2 regions of the Neobacillus sp. PS2-9 genome follow, and region 1 is predicted to be linked to the other one. Evidence: riboswitches for the same ligand, from Rfam matches in the RefSeq annotation. Region 1 holds a riboswitch; the other holds the start of a gene.

Region 1 (7,529 bases):
AGAGCCCCCTCTTCTTATGAAGCGGGGGTTTTTGTTTATGTTGTTAAGGGAGGAGCTAGGAAAATGGGAGAAAATCAAAAGAAATATCGTTTTGAAACCTTGAGTGTTCATGGAGGATTGGCTCCAGATCCAGTAACAGGAGCGCGTGCCGTTCCCATCTATCAAAACAATGCCTATCAATTCAAAAACACTGAACATGCAGCAAACCTATTTAGTTTAGCAGAACCAGGGTACATATACACCCGTATTCATAATCCTACTACAACCGTATTTGAAGAGAGAGTAGCCCTGCTAGAAGGCGGTGTCGGAGCCCTGGCCGTTGCTAGTGGTATGGCAGCAATTACCCTCGCCATTCTGAATGTGGCTGAGGCAGGAGATGAGATTGTTGCTGCTTCCAACCTCTATGGTGGAACCTATAATTTATTCGCAGTGACCCTTCCAAAGTACGGAATTAACGTTAAATTTGTCGACTCGGAAAATCCGGAGAACTTCAGAGCAGCGATTACTCCAAAAACAAAGGCTGTCTTTGCAGAAACAATCGGGAACCCAAGCTTACGTGTGTTAGACATTGAAAAAGTGGCTGATATTGCACACGAGGCAGGTGTCCCATTAATTATCGACAATACCTTTGCGACACCATACTTATGCAGACCAATTGAGTACGGGGCAGACATTGTTGTTCACTCGGCAACAAAGTGGTTATTAGGTAATGGGACATCAACGGGCGGCATAATTGTTGATGGTGGGAAGTTTGACTGGAACTCTTCTAGATTCCCTGGCTTTACGACTCCGGATGCAAGCTACCATGATCTTGTCTATGCAGAAGCATTGGGCGCTGTAGCGTATATTGTAAAGGCACGTGTACAGTTATTGCGTGATCTCGGTCCGGCACTGAGCCCGCAAAATTCATTCCAATTTACACTAGGCCTTGAAACCCTGCATGTTCGGATGAAAGAGCATGTAGCCAATACGAAAACGATTGTGGACTATTTATTAAACCACCCAGCAGTAGAATGGGTATCCTATCCGGGGCATCCATCACATCCGGACTATGAATTAGCGAAAAAATATTTACCTAAAGGTGCAGGGTCCATGGTTGTTTTTGGAATTAAAGGTGGGAAGGAAGCAGGAGCGAAGCTCATTGATTCTCTATCCTTATGGGCACATGTGGCCAATGTTGGCGATTCAAAAAGTCTAATCATTCACCCAGCTAGTACTACCCATCAACAATTAGATGCAGAGGGGTTGAAGGCAGCAGGTGTATCAGAAGATTTAATCCGTCTCTCTATTGGGATTGAAAATGTTGAAGACTTAATTGATGATCTCGAATCTGCGATTGAGACAGCAACGGGATTGGCATCTGTCAAAGCAAATGCCTAAAATTTACCTCATCCAATAAGTAAGAATTAATAGATTTTTTTATTGACACCCTTTTTTATCCATGATACGATAGCTTTCGTACTAAAATAACTACTTAAACTGACTAACGTGTTAATTGAATATAGAATGCTGTAAGCTCTTATCAAGAGAGGTGGAGGGATGTGCCCGATGAAGCCCGGCAACCGTCAATGTTACATTGAAATGGTGCCAATTCACACAAAGCGTTTGCTTTGGGAGATGGGAGAAAGGTCTATTTTACTAATGCCTTTCTGCCCGTGCAGAAAGGCATTTTATTTTTCTAAAATAGAATCTTTTCAGGGGTACAGTCAAATTCTATAAGTAAATGTCAGGTTATAGTAGATACTTTCTGAATTTTAGGTAAATAGGATAGAAGCGGGTGATTCAAATGATTTCAATAAAAAACGTCCGTAAGATTTTTCCTTCCAAACAAGGCCAGCTAAAAGCGGTCGATGACGTGAATTTAGAAATTCAAGAGGGGGAAATTTTCGGAGTCATCGGATATAGTGGTGCCGGAAAAAGTACGTTAATTCGAATGCTTAATGGGTTGGAGCTACCAACCGATGGATCAGTCACAGTGGCTGGTCGTGTCATTTCAAAGATTAAGGGCAGTGAGCTTCGTAAAGCACGTCAAGAAATCAGTATGATCTTTCAACATTTCAACTTACTTTGGTCAAGAACAGTAAGTGAAAATATTGCTTTTCCACTGGAAATTGCAGGTATAAAGGGACCGGAAAGACAGAAAAGAGTCAATGAGCTCATCAAACTCGTCGGCCTTGAGGGACGTGAAAACGCCTATCCCTCTCAATTGAGTGGGGGACAAAAGCAGCGGGTAGGGATTGCGAGAGCCCTTGCTAATAATCCAAAGGTTTTACTTTGTGATGAAGCAACTTCAGCACTGGACCCTCAGACAACCGATTCCATTTTGGATTTATTAGTCGATATCAATAAGCGACTAGGTCTGACCATTGTGTTGATTACACATGAAATGCATGTTATTCGAAAAATTTGCCATCGGGTTGCCGTCATGGAAAGCGGCCGTGTAGTTGAGCTTGGTTCCGTTTTGGATGTGTTCCGTAATCCGCAGCAGCAAATCACGAAGCGATTTGTTCAACAGGTGACAGAGCCTGAAGAAACAAAAGAAACAGCGGAACATTTGCTGGCACGGTATCATTCTGGTCAGGTCGTTCAATTGACTTTCATTGGCGAGTCAGCTGAGCAGCCGCTCATCTCAAATTTAATCAGACACCATGAGGTTACAGTAAATATTCTGCAGGGGAAAATTTCGCAAACACAAAGTGGTTCATATGGAACTCTCTTTATTCATCTTGATGGTGACGAAAAAGAAGTAAACAAAGCCATAGACTTTATTCGTTCCCAGCAGGTTGGTTTGGAGGTGGTAACAAATGAATAATAGTGGAAAATATTTTGAAAATGTCGATTGGCTCATGATGTGGGACGCAACGAAAGACACCGTTTATATGACAGCCATTTCGGTTCTCGTTACCTTTATCTTGGGGACAATCTTAGGTTTACTTCTTTTCCTAACAACGAAAGGTAATATGTGGGAGAATAAACCGATTAATACGATTATTAGTGGAATAGTTAATATTTTTCGTTCCATTCCGTTCATCATTTTAATTGTATTATTAATCCCGTTCACCACCTTCTTATTAGGAACGATGATTGGAGAAGATGCGGCCTTGCCGGCACTGATTATTGGGGCTGCCCCTTTTTATGCAAGGATGGTGGAGATTGGTCTTCGAGAGATTAATAAAGGAGTCATTGAAGCCGCTAAGTCAATGGGAGCAACAACAAGCACGATCATTTGGAAGGTGCTACTACCAGAATCCATGCCAGCGCTCATTTCCGGTATTACCGTTACAGCTATTGCTCTTGTGGGTTACACAGCAATGGCAGGAGCGATTGGTGCAGGTGGATTAGGAAACCTTGCCTACAACTATGGTTTCCAACGAAATCAAAATGACGTCACATTTGTCGCTACCGTCATTATTTTAATTATTGTGTTTATCATTCAGTTAATTGGTGATCTCATCACTTCAAAATTAGATAAAAGATAAAAATAAAAGGAGAGTTCAACATGAAAAAATGGTTATCCGTTTTACTAGCTTTAACATTAGCCCTAGCTCTTGCAGCTTGCGGTAAATCAGAAGAAAAATCTGAGGGTACTTCAGAAAAGGGTGGCACTACTAAATTAGTAGTTGGGGCTTCAACTGTGCCACACGCTGAAATTTTAGAACAAGCAAAACCGTTATTAAAAGAAAAAGGAATCGACCTTGAAATCACAACTTTCACTGACTATGTTTTACCAAACAAAGCATTGGCTTCAAAAGAATTAGATGCAAACTACTTCCAGCACATCCCTTACTTAGAATCACAAAACAAAGAATTTAACTACGGATTTGTTAACGCTGGCGGTATTCACATCGAGCCAATCGGTGTCTATTCTAAAAAATATAAAAAGTTAAGTGACCTTCCAAAGGGTGCTCACTTAATCATGAGTAACTCTGTAGCTGACCATGGCCGCCTACTTTCATTACTAGAAGCACAAGGCTTAATCAAGTTAAAAGAAGGCATTGATAAAACAAAAGCAGAATTAAAAGACGTTGTAGAAAATCCAAAGAACCTAAAATTTGATGCAAACTATGAAGCGAAGCTTTTACCACAGATCTTCAATAATGGTGAAGGTGATGCAGTATTGATCAACTCTAACTACGCAATTGATGCAGGATTAAACCCAGTGAAGGATTCTATTGCAATTGAAGACAAAGAATCACCATATGTAAACGTCATTGCCGTTCGTAAAGGTGACGAAAATAAAGACGCAATCAAAGCTCTTGTAGAAGTCCTTCATTCAAAAGAAATCCAAGACTTCATCCTTGAAAAATACAAAGGTGCAGTTGTACCTGTTTCTGAATAAAAAACGATTACCATATAAATAAGAAGAAAATAGTAAAAGTCAGTGAGCTATTCACTGGCTTTTGCTATTTCTGAAGTCATACATGAAACGTTAGAATTGGGTAAAAATAGAAGAGATATACACCCAAATTCACTTGGCAAAAGTTGAAAAAATAAGGTATGATTTTAACCGAGTGTATTTTTACATATATGGGTTCAAGAATTTTTTTATCAGAAAATTCTTTAAAAAGCACTTCTTATTCTCAATTAGCAATTACTTAATGAAAATAGGGGTACTGTTTTTACTGTTTTAGAGTTGCTAATACATTTCATTTGTTATAAGATTGTAATGAGAATAAAATGAGAATAGAGTTATAGACCTAACACGGTCTGCAAGATACAACACTTTCTTTTCGGAGGTATAGATATGGCTGGATCAACTTTAACGATTAAAGATTTACATGTAGGAATTGATGGGAAAGAAATTTTAAAAGGTGTTAACCTTGAAGTGAAAGGTGGAGAAATCCACGCAATTATGGGACCTAACGGAACTGGTAAATCCACTTTATCATCTGCAATCATGGGTCACCCTAAATATGAAGTAACTAGTGGTAACATTACTTTAGATGGACAAAATGTCCTTGAAATGGAAGTAGATGAGCGCGCTCGTGCAGGTCTATTCCTAGCAATGCAATATCCAAGTGAAATCAACGGCGTAACCAATGCCGATTTTTTACGTTCAGCATTAAATAGTCGCCTAGGTGAAGGTAATGAAATTTCATTAATGAAATTCATCCGTAAGATGGATAAGCAAATGGAATTCCTTGAAATGGACCTTGATATGGCGCAACGCTACTTAAATGAAGGTTTCTCTGGTGGAGAGAAAAAGCGTAATGAAATCTTACAATTAATGATGTTAGAACCAAAAATTGCGATCCTGGATGAAATTGACTCAGGGCTAGATATTGACGCATTAAAAGTTGTGTCAAAAGGAATCAATGAAATGCGAGGCGAAGAATTCGGATGCCTAGTTATTACTCACTATCAACGTCTTTTAGACTATATCACTCCTGACTATGTGCACGTTATGATGCAGGGTCGTATTGTGAAATCAGGCGGGCCAGAGTTAGCACAACGCTTAGAAGCAGAAGGATATGACTGGATCAAGCAAGAGCTTGGAATTGAAGATGAAACAGTTGGGCAAGAAGCGTAAGATAGTGTTAGGAGGATTACAATGACAACAGAAACAAAATTACCATTTGATAAGGGTTTTGTAAGCTCCTTTTCGAAAGAAATGAACGAGCCTGCTTGGTTTGAAGAGTTCCGTCTCAAAGCATTAGAGAGTTTTGAACAACTGCCAATGCCAAGACCTGATAAAACAAAAATAGATAAATGGAATTTCACTCAGTTCAATCAACATACTGTTAAAAGTGCTGCTTATTCTTCTCTTGATGAATTACCGGAGGAAGTAAAAGCTTTAGTTGATTTGGAAGCAGATGATAAGAATCTATATATACAACGTAATCAAACTCCTGCTTTTTTATCTTTATCAGAAGATCTAAAAAGTAAGGGTGTTATCTTTACAGACATTTTCACAGCAGCTAGAGAGCATGGCGAGCTTTTGAAAAAGTATTATATGACACAAGCAATTAATGCTGACGAACACCGTCTCACTGCCCTTCATACGGCACTTGTGAACGGTGGAGTCTTCTTATATGTTCCAAAGAACGTAGTCATCTCTCAACCTATTCAAGCGGTTTACGTTCACGACCACGCGGAAGCTAATCTTTTTAACCATGTTATCGTGGTAGCAGAAGATAACAGCTCTGTCACATATGTTGAAAACTATATTTCAACGATTGAAGATTCTAATTCTGTGGTAAACATTCTTTCAGAGGTTATCGCAAATAACAATGCGAAGGTTGTATATGGTGCAGTAGATTACCTTGCAAAAGGAACAACTACCTATGTGAACCGTCGCGGTGTTGCTGGAAGAGATGCACGTATTGAGTGGGCGTTAGGGTTAATGAACGAAGGAAACACTATTTCTGAGAACACAACCAACCTAATTGGTGATGGTTCCTATGGTGATACAAAAACAGTTGTCGTTGGACGTGGAGAGCAAACACAAAACTTTACGACAAAGGTTGTTCACTTTGGGAAAAATAGCGAAGGGTACATCCTAAAGCATGGTGTTATGAAGGATAGTGCAACTTCCATCTTTAATGGGATTGGAAAAATCGAGCATGGCGCTTCTAAATCAAATGCCGAGCAAGAATCACGCGTATTAATGCTTAGCGAAAAAGCGCGCGGAGATGCTAACCCAATTCTTTTAATAGATGAAGATGATGTAACAGCAGGTCACGCTGCATCTGTCGGCCGAGTGGATAAAGTGCAACTTTACTACTTAATGAGCCGCGGAATTCCAAAGCAAGAAGCAGAGCGCTTAATCATTCATGGCTTCCTTGCACCGGTTGTTAACCAGCTTCCGATAGAAGGAGTAAAGAAACAACTGACTGAAGTGATCGAAAGGAAAGTACGCTAATGAATATCCAGGATATTCGCAAACAGTTTCCGATCCTAGACCAAGAAGTGAACGGCAATCCGTTGGTGTATTTAGATAGTTCTGCTACATCACAAAAGCCGCTTCAAGTGATCGAGGCAGTTGATAAATATTACCGTGAAATCAATTCCAATGTCCATCGTGGTGTGCATACTTTAGGAACAAGAGCTACTGATGCGTACGAAGGGGCAAGAGAAAAGGTTCGCAAATTTATCAATGCTAAATCGATTCAGGAAGTTATTTTTACAAGAGGAACAACGACTTCTATTAATACTGTGGCAGCAAGCTATGCTGCCGCTAATCTTAAAGAAGGCGATGAAATCGTTATAACTTATATGGAGCACCACAGCAATATTATCCCATGGCAGCAAGTGGCCAGACGGACAGGTGCCCAGTTAAAATACATTCCTCTCCAAGAGGATGGAACCATCTCACTTGATGATGTACGTGCAACCATTACAGCGAACACAAAGGTTGTTTCTGTGATGCAAGTATCAAATGTACTTGGCGTTATTAATCCGGTGAAAGAAATTGCACAAATCGCCCATGAAAATGGGGCAATTATGGTAGTAGATGGTGCGCAGAGTGCTCCGCATATGAAAATTGATGTTCAGGATTTGGATTGCGATTTCCTTGCATTCTCTGGACA
Region 2 (7,529 bases), 380 kb from region 1:
CGATTGTGATTACGACGATGATTATCCTGTACGGAGCGATGTCGGCCAGTTCGTTAATTGTGGAAGAACGAGTGAGAGGGACGGCCAATCGTCTGATTGCCTCTCCGATTAGAAAAAGTGAAATTTTTATCGGAAAAGTACTTGGAGGTCTTGTCAGCAGTAGTTTATCTGCCTTGCTGGTAGTTCAGCTGAGCAAGCTGTTATTCCATGCGAATTGGGGCGATCATGAAGGAATGGTCTACCTGGTTCTTTTGACTGAGATTATTTTTGCGGTGAGCTTAGGGATTGGAATCAGCTTTTTAGCAAAAACACATGCCGCTCCAAAAGTGATCATTACACTCGTTGCTCAGTTATCCTCCTTCTTTGGCGGGTCCTATTTTAGAATTGTGAATCCTGAGGGTTTCTTCAAATTGATTACGGAGCTTTCTCCCCTTACTTGGATGAACAACGGGTTAATGAAATTAATTTATGCGAATGACCTATCTGCGGCCATCCCTGCAATCACCATCAACATGGCTGGGTCACTCCTCTTTTTACTAGTAGCGGTTATCTCTTTAAAACGACGGGAGGGGCTATAAATGAAGGATATCCTCTGGTTAATTCAAAACACATTAAGTATGACGTTTCGTAAACGAAAAAATGTAATCATGTTCTTGCTCATGCCTTTGGTGGGAATTTTCATTGCCCTTCTTGCCTATGGCGGAAATCAAACACCGACCCTCACGGTAGGCATCGTGAATCAAGACAAGAGCGAGGTTACGGAAGATACGATTCAATTTCTCAAAGGGTTAGAGAACGTGAAGGTGTCCGGGGTGGAGGCAGCAGAGGGGAAGGCGCAGATTACGTCTGGCAAGCTTGACTCTGTGATTATCTTTGAAAAAGGATTCTCAGATAGCGTGCTGAAGGGTTCACCTGACCATATTGAGATTAGCTCTATCAAAGGGGCTGCGGTGACAGGATTTGTGAAGTCCTATTTATATCAATATATCAATAATTTAGCAACGATCAGTCGTGCGGCGGACGGTAACCAGCCGATGTTCGAACAGATGGTGAAGGACTATCAGCAAAGTGGATATAAGCTTGTGAACCATTCAGTGGAAGATGCTTCAAAAAATAAGCTTATGACCAACCAAGCGATTGGGTTCCTGATTATGATCATGATGATGTCGGCAGTTAATCTATCTGAGATTATTTTGTTGGAAAAAGAACAGCGGACGTATTACCGCTTATTATCGACACCGATCAATGCGAGGAAGTATGTATTCGCGAATGTGATTGTGAATATGATTGTGATGACGATCCAGGTGTTAATCACGTTAACCATTATGAGAATGGTCTTTGATATGGGCGTGAATGTGTCCTTTTGGGAAGCCGCGTTTGTTATGATTCTCTTTTCCTTGATTTCAGTCGGTTTGTCATTAGTGATCATTTCTTTCGCCAACAACCGGAGTGCGGCGGGCGCTTTGCAAAACTTAGTGATCACTCCGACTGTCATGCTGTCTGGCTGCTTCTGGCCAGTTGAAGTCATGCCGAAATCGTTGCAAAAAATTGCAGAATTCCTGCCGCAGCGCTGGACCTTAGACACACTCACTAAATTGCAGGAAGGAAGCACCTTCAGCGGCCTGTACCTACACTACATCATTCTATTCGCCTTTGCAGCGGCATTCTTCCTGATCGCCGTGTATCGGTTCAGTAGAAATAATACGACACAGAACTTTATCTAAAAGAGCGGGGACAGTCCCCCACTGCGCTAAAGCGCCGGGGGACTGTCCCCAAAAATTTTTTTAGACGCCCTAAATAGTTGATTTGATAATAATGGAAACACTTACAATGGTAGAATATTATTTTTTGATGATTGACAATATAAAAATAGATTAGTAATATCAAAAATGTTAAAAAAAACTAATAATTCTTATCGAGAGTGACCGAGGGACTTGGCCCTATGACGTCCGGCAACCCCCTAATTGGGAAGGTGCCAATTCCAGCAGAATGACTTTCATTCTGAAAGATAAGCTTGAAATAATTGTTTGTATTTCGATGCTCCTTTCAGTTGAAAGGGGCATTTTTTGTATGGAAAAATCCAACAGGGTCGTAGCAGGCTAACTGGATAAACATTATTTTAAAATATCGCTCATGAAAAAAGAGGTCATCATTATGATTGAGATTCGTCAACTAACAAAGGAATATAAAACGAAAAGTGGAACGGTCAAGGGAGTCGATGATGTTTCTTTAACGGTTCAACGAGGGGAAATCTATGGTATCGTCGGCTACTCTGGCGCCGGAAAAAGCTCGTTGCTCCGCTGCATTAACTTGTTGGAACAACCTACTTCAGGCACTATTACTGTCGATGGGACGGACCTTACTTCCTTAAAAGGGGAGAAGCTTCGTCTGGCACGGCTAAAGATTGGCATGATCTTTCAACACTTTTACCTCATCAGTCAAAAGACAGTCTATGAAAATATTGCTTTTTCGCTGAAAGCGGCCAACTATCCGAAGAATCAAATCAGCACCCGTGTGATGGAATTACTAGAAACGGTGGGACTTGCGGATAAGCGCGATGTGTATCCAGCCCAGCTGAGCGGTGGACAAAAGCAGCGGGTGGGGATTGCACGGGCACTCGCCAATAATCCAACAGTCCTGCTGTGTGATGAGGCAACCTCCGCCCTTGACCCGACCACAACCAAGTCGATTTTGAATCTATTAAAAAAGATCAACAGGGAGCTTAACATTACGATTATTCTCATCACGCATGAGATGGACGTAGTAAAAGAAATTTGCCACCGGATGGCGATTATGCAAGACGGGAAGGTGATTGAAGAAGGAGCAGTCTATGACATCTTCGCCAACCCTCAGGCGGAGCTCACCGGAGAGTTTATTGATAGTGTAGTATCTTTTGATATACCGGAGTCCATCCTGTCTAGCAGTGAAGGGCCAATCATTAAGGTGTTATTTAAAGGGAAAGTCGCCGGTGAGGGGGTCATTTCCGATATGCTGCAGACATTCAGCGTAAAAGGGAACTTCCTCCATGGTTCGATTGAATACATCCAAGAATTGCCCTTGGGCATTTTCATTATGGAACTGAAAGGTGCGAAAGAGGAATTGACCGCGGCCCTTCGATACATTGAGGACCGGGCCGCGCAAGTGGAGGTGTTACGAAATGGGATTTGATTTTCAGCATCTGGTGGAATTAATTCCAGATATCAATACTGCTTTTATGCAGACGATTTATATGATTATGATTTCCTTAGCGATTGCCATCGTCATTGGCTTGCCAGTGGGAATCCTGTTATTTGTCACTGACAAAGGCTTGTTTTTACAAAATCGCATGATTCAAGTAACGATGGGATTCCTAGTAAACTTGATTCGTTCGATTCCATTTATTATCTTGCTGGTAGCGCTAATTCCATTAACCAACTTCATCGTTGGTTCGACGATTGGACCGACAGCCGCAAGTGTGTCGCTATCGGTGGCAGCCATTCCATTCTTTGCTCGAATCGTCGAAACGGCATTAAGGGAAATCGATAAAGGGGTCATCGAAGCGGCGATTGCGGCGGGAGCGACGCCAACCATGATTATAAAAGATGTTCTGCTCCTTGAAGCAAGATCAGGAATCATCTCGGGTATTACGTTGACCCTTATTAGTTTAATCGGATTTTCGGCGATGGCCGGGACAGTGGGCGGCGGTGGAATTGGAGATTTAGCAATTCGCTTTGGGTATTACCGCTATGACAATACCATCATGATTGCCACTGTTGTTATATTAATTATTTTAGTTCAGGTTATTCAACTGCTTGGTGATTTTGTTGCCAAAGTTGTCGATAAAAGAAGATAAGGAAGGAAGGAAAAAGTTATGAAAAAATGGTTTTTAGCAATGGTGTTAGTTTTAGTTGTAGGTGCGTTAGCAGCATGCGGCAGCAGTTCAGAGAGTAAAGACAAAGCAGTAGCAAAATCTAAAGATATTAAATTAGGGGCTACTGCTGGTCCGTACAGTGATATGTTGAAGGAAGCAATTGTTCCTGGTTTAGAAAAGAAGGGCTACAAAGTTGAGATTGTAGAATTCAGTGATTACATCCAGCCAAATAAAGCGTTAGACAATGGGGACATCCAAGCAAACCTATTCCAGCATTCTATCTATCTAGAGAATTTTGCGAAGGAAAACAACATGAAGTTGTCTGCACTGATTTCTGTTCCAACTGCACCAATGGGGCTTTACTCAAAGAAATTCAAATCATTGGATGAAGTGAAAAACGGAGCAACGGTTACGCTTCCGAATGACCCAACAAACGCAGCTCGTGCCTTAAATACACTTCGTGATGAAGGCCTAATTACAATTAACGAAAGTGCCGACCCGTTGAAAGTATCTGAGAAGGACATTGTTGAAAATAAGAAAAACTTGAAGTTCCAAGCAATTGAAGCAGGCCAGCTTCCTCGTTCTGTGGACAGTGTCGATTTAGCGGCAGTACCTGGAAACTTCGCATTGGCTGCAAAAATGAACCTGCTAGATGCACTAGCACTTGAAAATATGCTAGATTCCTATCGCAATATCGTTGCGGTAAAAACAGAAAACAAAGATTCTCAACTTGCAAAAGATATTAAAGAAGTCGTGGAATCTGCAGACTTCAAAAAAGTCATTGATGAGAAGTTTAAAGGCTTTGGAAAGCCGGAGTGGATGAAGAAATAAGGGGAAAAGATGGGGACAGTCCCCCGGCGCTTTAACGCAGCGGGGGACTGTCCCCATTTCTTTACTTCTTTTTCAGCCCAGGCGGCATGGTTTTAACATGGATTTGAAGCTCAGCTGTTAAGCCATGGTACGAGACTTTGATTGTTGTTTTACCTTTTTTACCAGCTTGAACAACACCGTTTTGGTTCACCACCGCAACAGTGTGATCCGCACTAGTAAATTCCACTTCATCGGTCAATGTTTGGACAGATCCATCATAATAAACACCCTTCACCACAAGCGAAGCCGTTTCTCCTTCTCTTAAGGAATCCGGACCTTCCACTTTAATAGATACTGGGTTAGCTGCTAACGCGCCGACATGGGTTCCCGCTTTACTTAGTTCGCTCTCAGGAGCTAAACGGAGGAAGTTCCCATAATTAATGGCACCATTTTCATATCTAGTAAACTCTTCAGGGACATCGAGACTGACAAAGTCCTTCGCTGAAACCGCTACACCAGCACTATTCACTGTCTTTGACCCGTCAAAAAGGAAATTGGTCTCATCGACATTTCCGCTGATTGAATCTCTTATGGTACCGCCGTTCGTTCTAAAGGAGAGATTATTTTTAAATATTCCCTGCTCCACAGCTGTAAAATAAGGATTGATTCGGAACACATAATTAAAGCGTTTGTTGTTGAAAGAAGTATTGTTCTCGACGACAATTTTTCCAGGGTTAAAATTATCGGTAAAGCCGTCCATATTGTTATCAAACGCAATGTTGTTACGGACGATGTGAGCAACCGGCAGGCCTTCTCCACCTAGCTTAAAGCCATTCCCCTGATTGCCCTCTTCGTTATAGCCATTACTTAGCTTCCCATTGGAATAAGCAATATTTCCGTCCAAGGTAATCGGCATATTTGCCCCTTCATTTGTTCGGTTATATAAATCCCAACCATCGTCAATATTGTGATGGGCGATATTGCCTTTAAACACATTGCCCGCACCTACACCGAGTTTTGCAGCAAAACCATCGGCATTTTCATCACTCAAATCATGGTTGTCATGGGATTCACAATTTAAAATCAAGTTGTACTTCGGCCATTTTTCAGGATCTGAACCGCTGCCGCTAATTTGCAAACCTGTATCCCCGTTAAAATTGAAGAGCATTTGCTCGACCACATTGTGATTTCCGCTTACTCTCATTCCATTGGATACACCCCTAGTAATATGGATCCCAGCCAAATGCCAATAATCCGCATTTAACTTGAGCACATTAGCAAGATGGTTTTGCCCATCTATGGTGACCTCTTCGCCGTTATAGGCGGCGAGCGTTTTTACTTTATCCTTCTCACCACTATATTCCTTTTTAATATCGATGATAGCGGAAGGCGTATAAGTCCCTTCGCGCATAAAAATAGTTTCCCCAGGAAGAACATACTTGATTGCTGTTTCTAAATTCATCGGGTCGTCGATGGTGCCTCGTGCTGAACTTGTACCATTTGGTGACACATAAAGTCCGGCACCCGAGTTGTACACCTTCTTTGTTACTTGAATGGTTTTTGTAATCGGTGTAGTAGAAGGAGCTCCTGTTGGCGTATAGGTCACACTAAAATTCGTTGTATCGTTGTCCAACTTTGTTGCAAAGGAGTAGAGTTCATCCTTTTTGACTGCTTCGTTGCTGACAACCTCTGATCCATCCTTCGTTGCTGACAACCTCTGATCCATCCTTCGTTACCGTAATCGTTCCATCATAATTAGCCAGAGTTTTTAGCTCATAGTTAGCCGAGCCAATTTCTGGTGCAGAAACGATTTCCATGGCTGCCTTTGGTTCAACAACAGGTGCCGGGGGTGTTGGTATGGTATGAGCCTCACTTAGTGATAAGCTCGCATTTCGGATGGTCATTTTTGCATTTCTTGCTGCATAAAAGCCTACATACATATGATCCGGATCGATGACCTGTACCATGTCTGCACCCGTGATTCTTTTTTCAAAAGTTTTCTGCTCCACTAGGTGGGTAAAGGTAGCAGACATGATAAATTCGCTATCGGTTCTCTCTAATTTCACATGGACAGGTGTCCCAATTGGAAGTTTGTAAGTTGAATCTGTTGTAAAAGGAGAGGCCTTTAACTCACTGCCTAAGTTTCCCCAAGGGTATTTGACTCCTGTCCGTTCGGTCCAGCCGTTGTTTCCGGTCCAAACTGATCAATGGTCATGTCTGCTTCAAGAACGAAGTTGTGCACCTTTGGATCAAGCTTTGTGTAGTAAAAAGTGAGTCCGTCATGGCCCGGTGCCAATTTTCCACCTCTACTCTCTAAGACTATCTCACCCTCAATGGTGCCTTGTTTGTCAGGGTGGGCATAGTTTGTTCCCACTTTTTCAGGCAGGACATTCGGTGAGAAGCTGAGATCCGTCGACTGTCCAAAAGTGATGCTCTCCCACTTTAACTGGGAGGAATCGTATCCCTGTGTGCCTTCTGCCGCCTTGGCCGATGTGACCAGCATCGGTGCTGTACTTAGTGCTAACACCGTGGATAGAAGGATACTCCTTACCTTGGTAAGCGTTTTCAAATTTTTCAACTCCTCTCACAAATTTATGTAACAATTGAGAGTATAGTAGATATTATGTTTTTTAAAAATTAAAAATCTTTAGGTTTTTGTTTAATATTTTTCACTCTTTTTGCGGGGACAGTCCCCCGACGGGGTAATACGTCACAGTGATAAAGGTACGCAAGGGTCATTGGTTCTAATTTCATAATGTTGGTGAAGTTTTCATACAGTTAGGTAAACAGTTATTTTTCTATGTAAAAGCTTTGTTTGAGTAATAAAAGGGGGGAACGACATGCAATATAAGAAATCAATAATTGGTGG

What was found. A riboswitch is a leader RNA that binds a small molecule or an ion and turns the genes downstream of it on or off. The one in region 1 is predicted to bind S-adenosylmethionine.
Region 2: another riboswitch for S-adenosylmethionine. It lies ahead of RCG25_RS03545 (methionine ABC transporter ATP-binding protein); the one in region 1 lies ahead of RCG25_RS05215 (methionine ABC transporter ATP-binding protein).

The regions. Positions count from the first base shown of each region.
Region 1 is NZ_CP133269.1:1,075,476-1,083,004, forward strand. Features, by position in the region: gene RCG25_RS05210 (O-acetylhomoserine aminocarboxypropyltransferase/cysteine synthase family protein) at 64-1,380, shown strand; SAM riboswitch class I at 1,517-1,624, shown strand; gene RCG25_RS05215 (methionine ABC transporter ATP-binding protein) at 1,787-2,812, shown strand; gene RCG25_RS05220 (methionine ABC transporter permease) at 2,805-3,479, shown strand; gene RCG25_RS05225 (MetQ/NlpA family ABC transporter substrate-binding protein) at 3,500-4,339, shown strand; gene sufC (Fe-S cluster assembly ATPase SufC) at 4,745-5,530, shown strand; gene sufD (Fe-S cluster assembly protein SufD) at 5,552-6,862, shown strand; gene RCG25_RS05240 (cysteine desulfurase) at 6,862-7,529, shown strand, end outside.
Region 2 is NZ_CP133269.1:690,821-698,349, forward strand. Features, by position in the region: gene RCG25_RS03535 (ABC transporter permease) at 1-578, shown strand, start outside; gene RCG25_RS03540 (ABC transporter permease) at 579-1,724, shown strand; SAM riboswitch class I at 1,910-2,015, shown strand; gene RCG25_RS03545 (methionine ABC transporter ATP-binding protein) at 2,155-3,168, shown strand; gene RCG25_RS03550 (methionine ABC transporter permease) at 3,158-3,832, shown strand; gene RCG25_RS03555 (MetQ/NlpA family ABC transporter substrate-binding protein) at 3,851-4,681, shown strand; gene RCG25_RS03560 (right-handed parallel beta-helix repeat-containing protein) at 4,743-6,374, opposite strand; gene RCG25_RS03565 (hypothetical protein) at 6,316-6,726, opposite strand; gene RCG25_RS03570 (hypothetical protein) at 6,798-7,229, opposite strand; gene RCG25_RS03575 (prohibitin family protein) at 7,501-7,529, shown strand, end outside.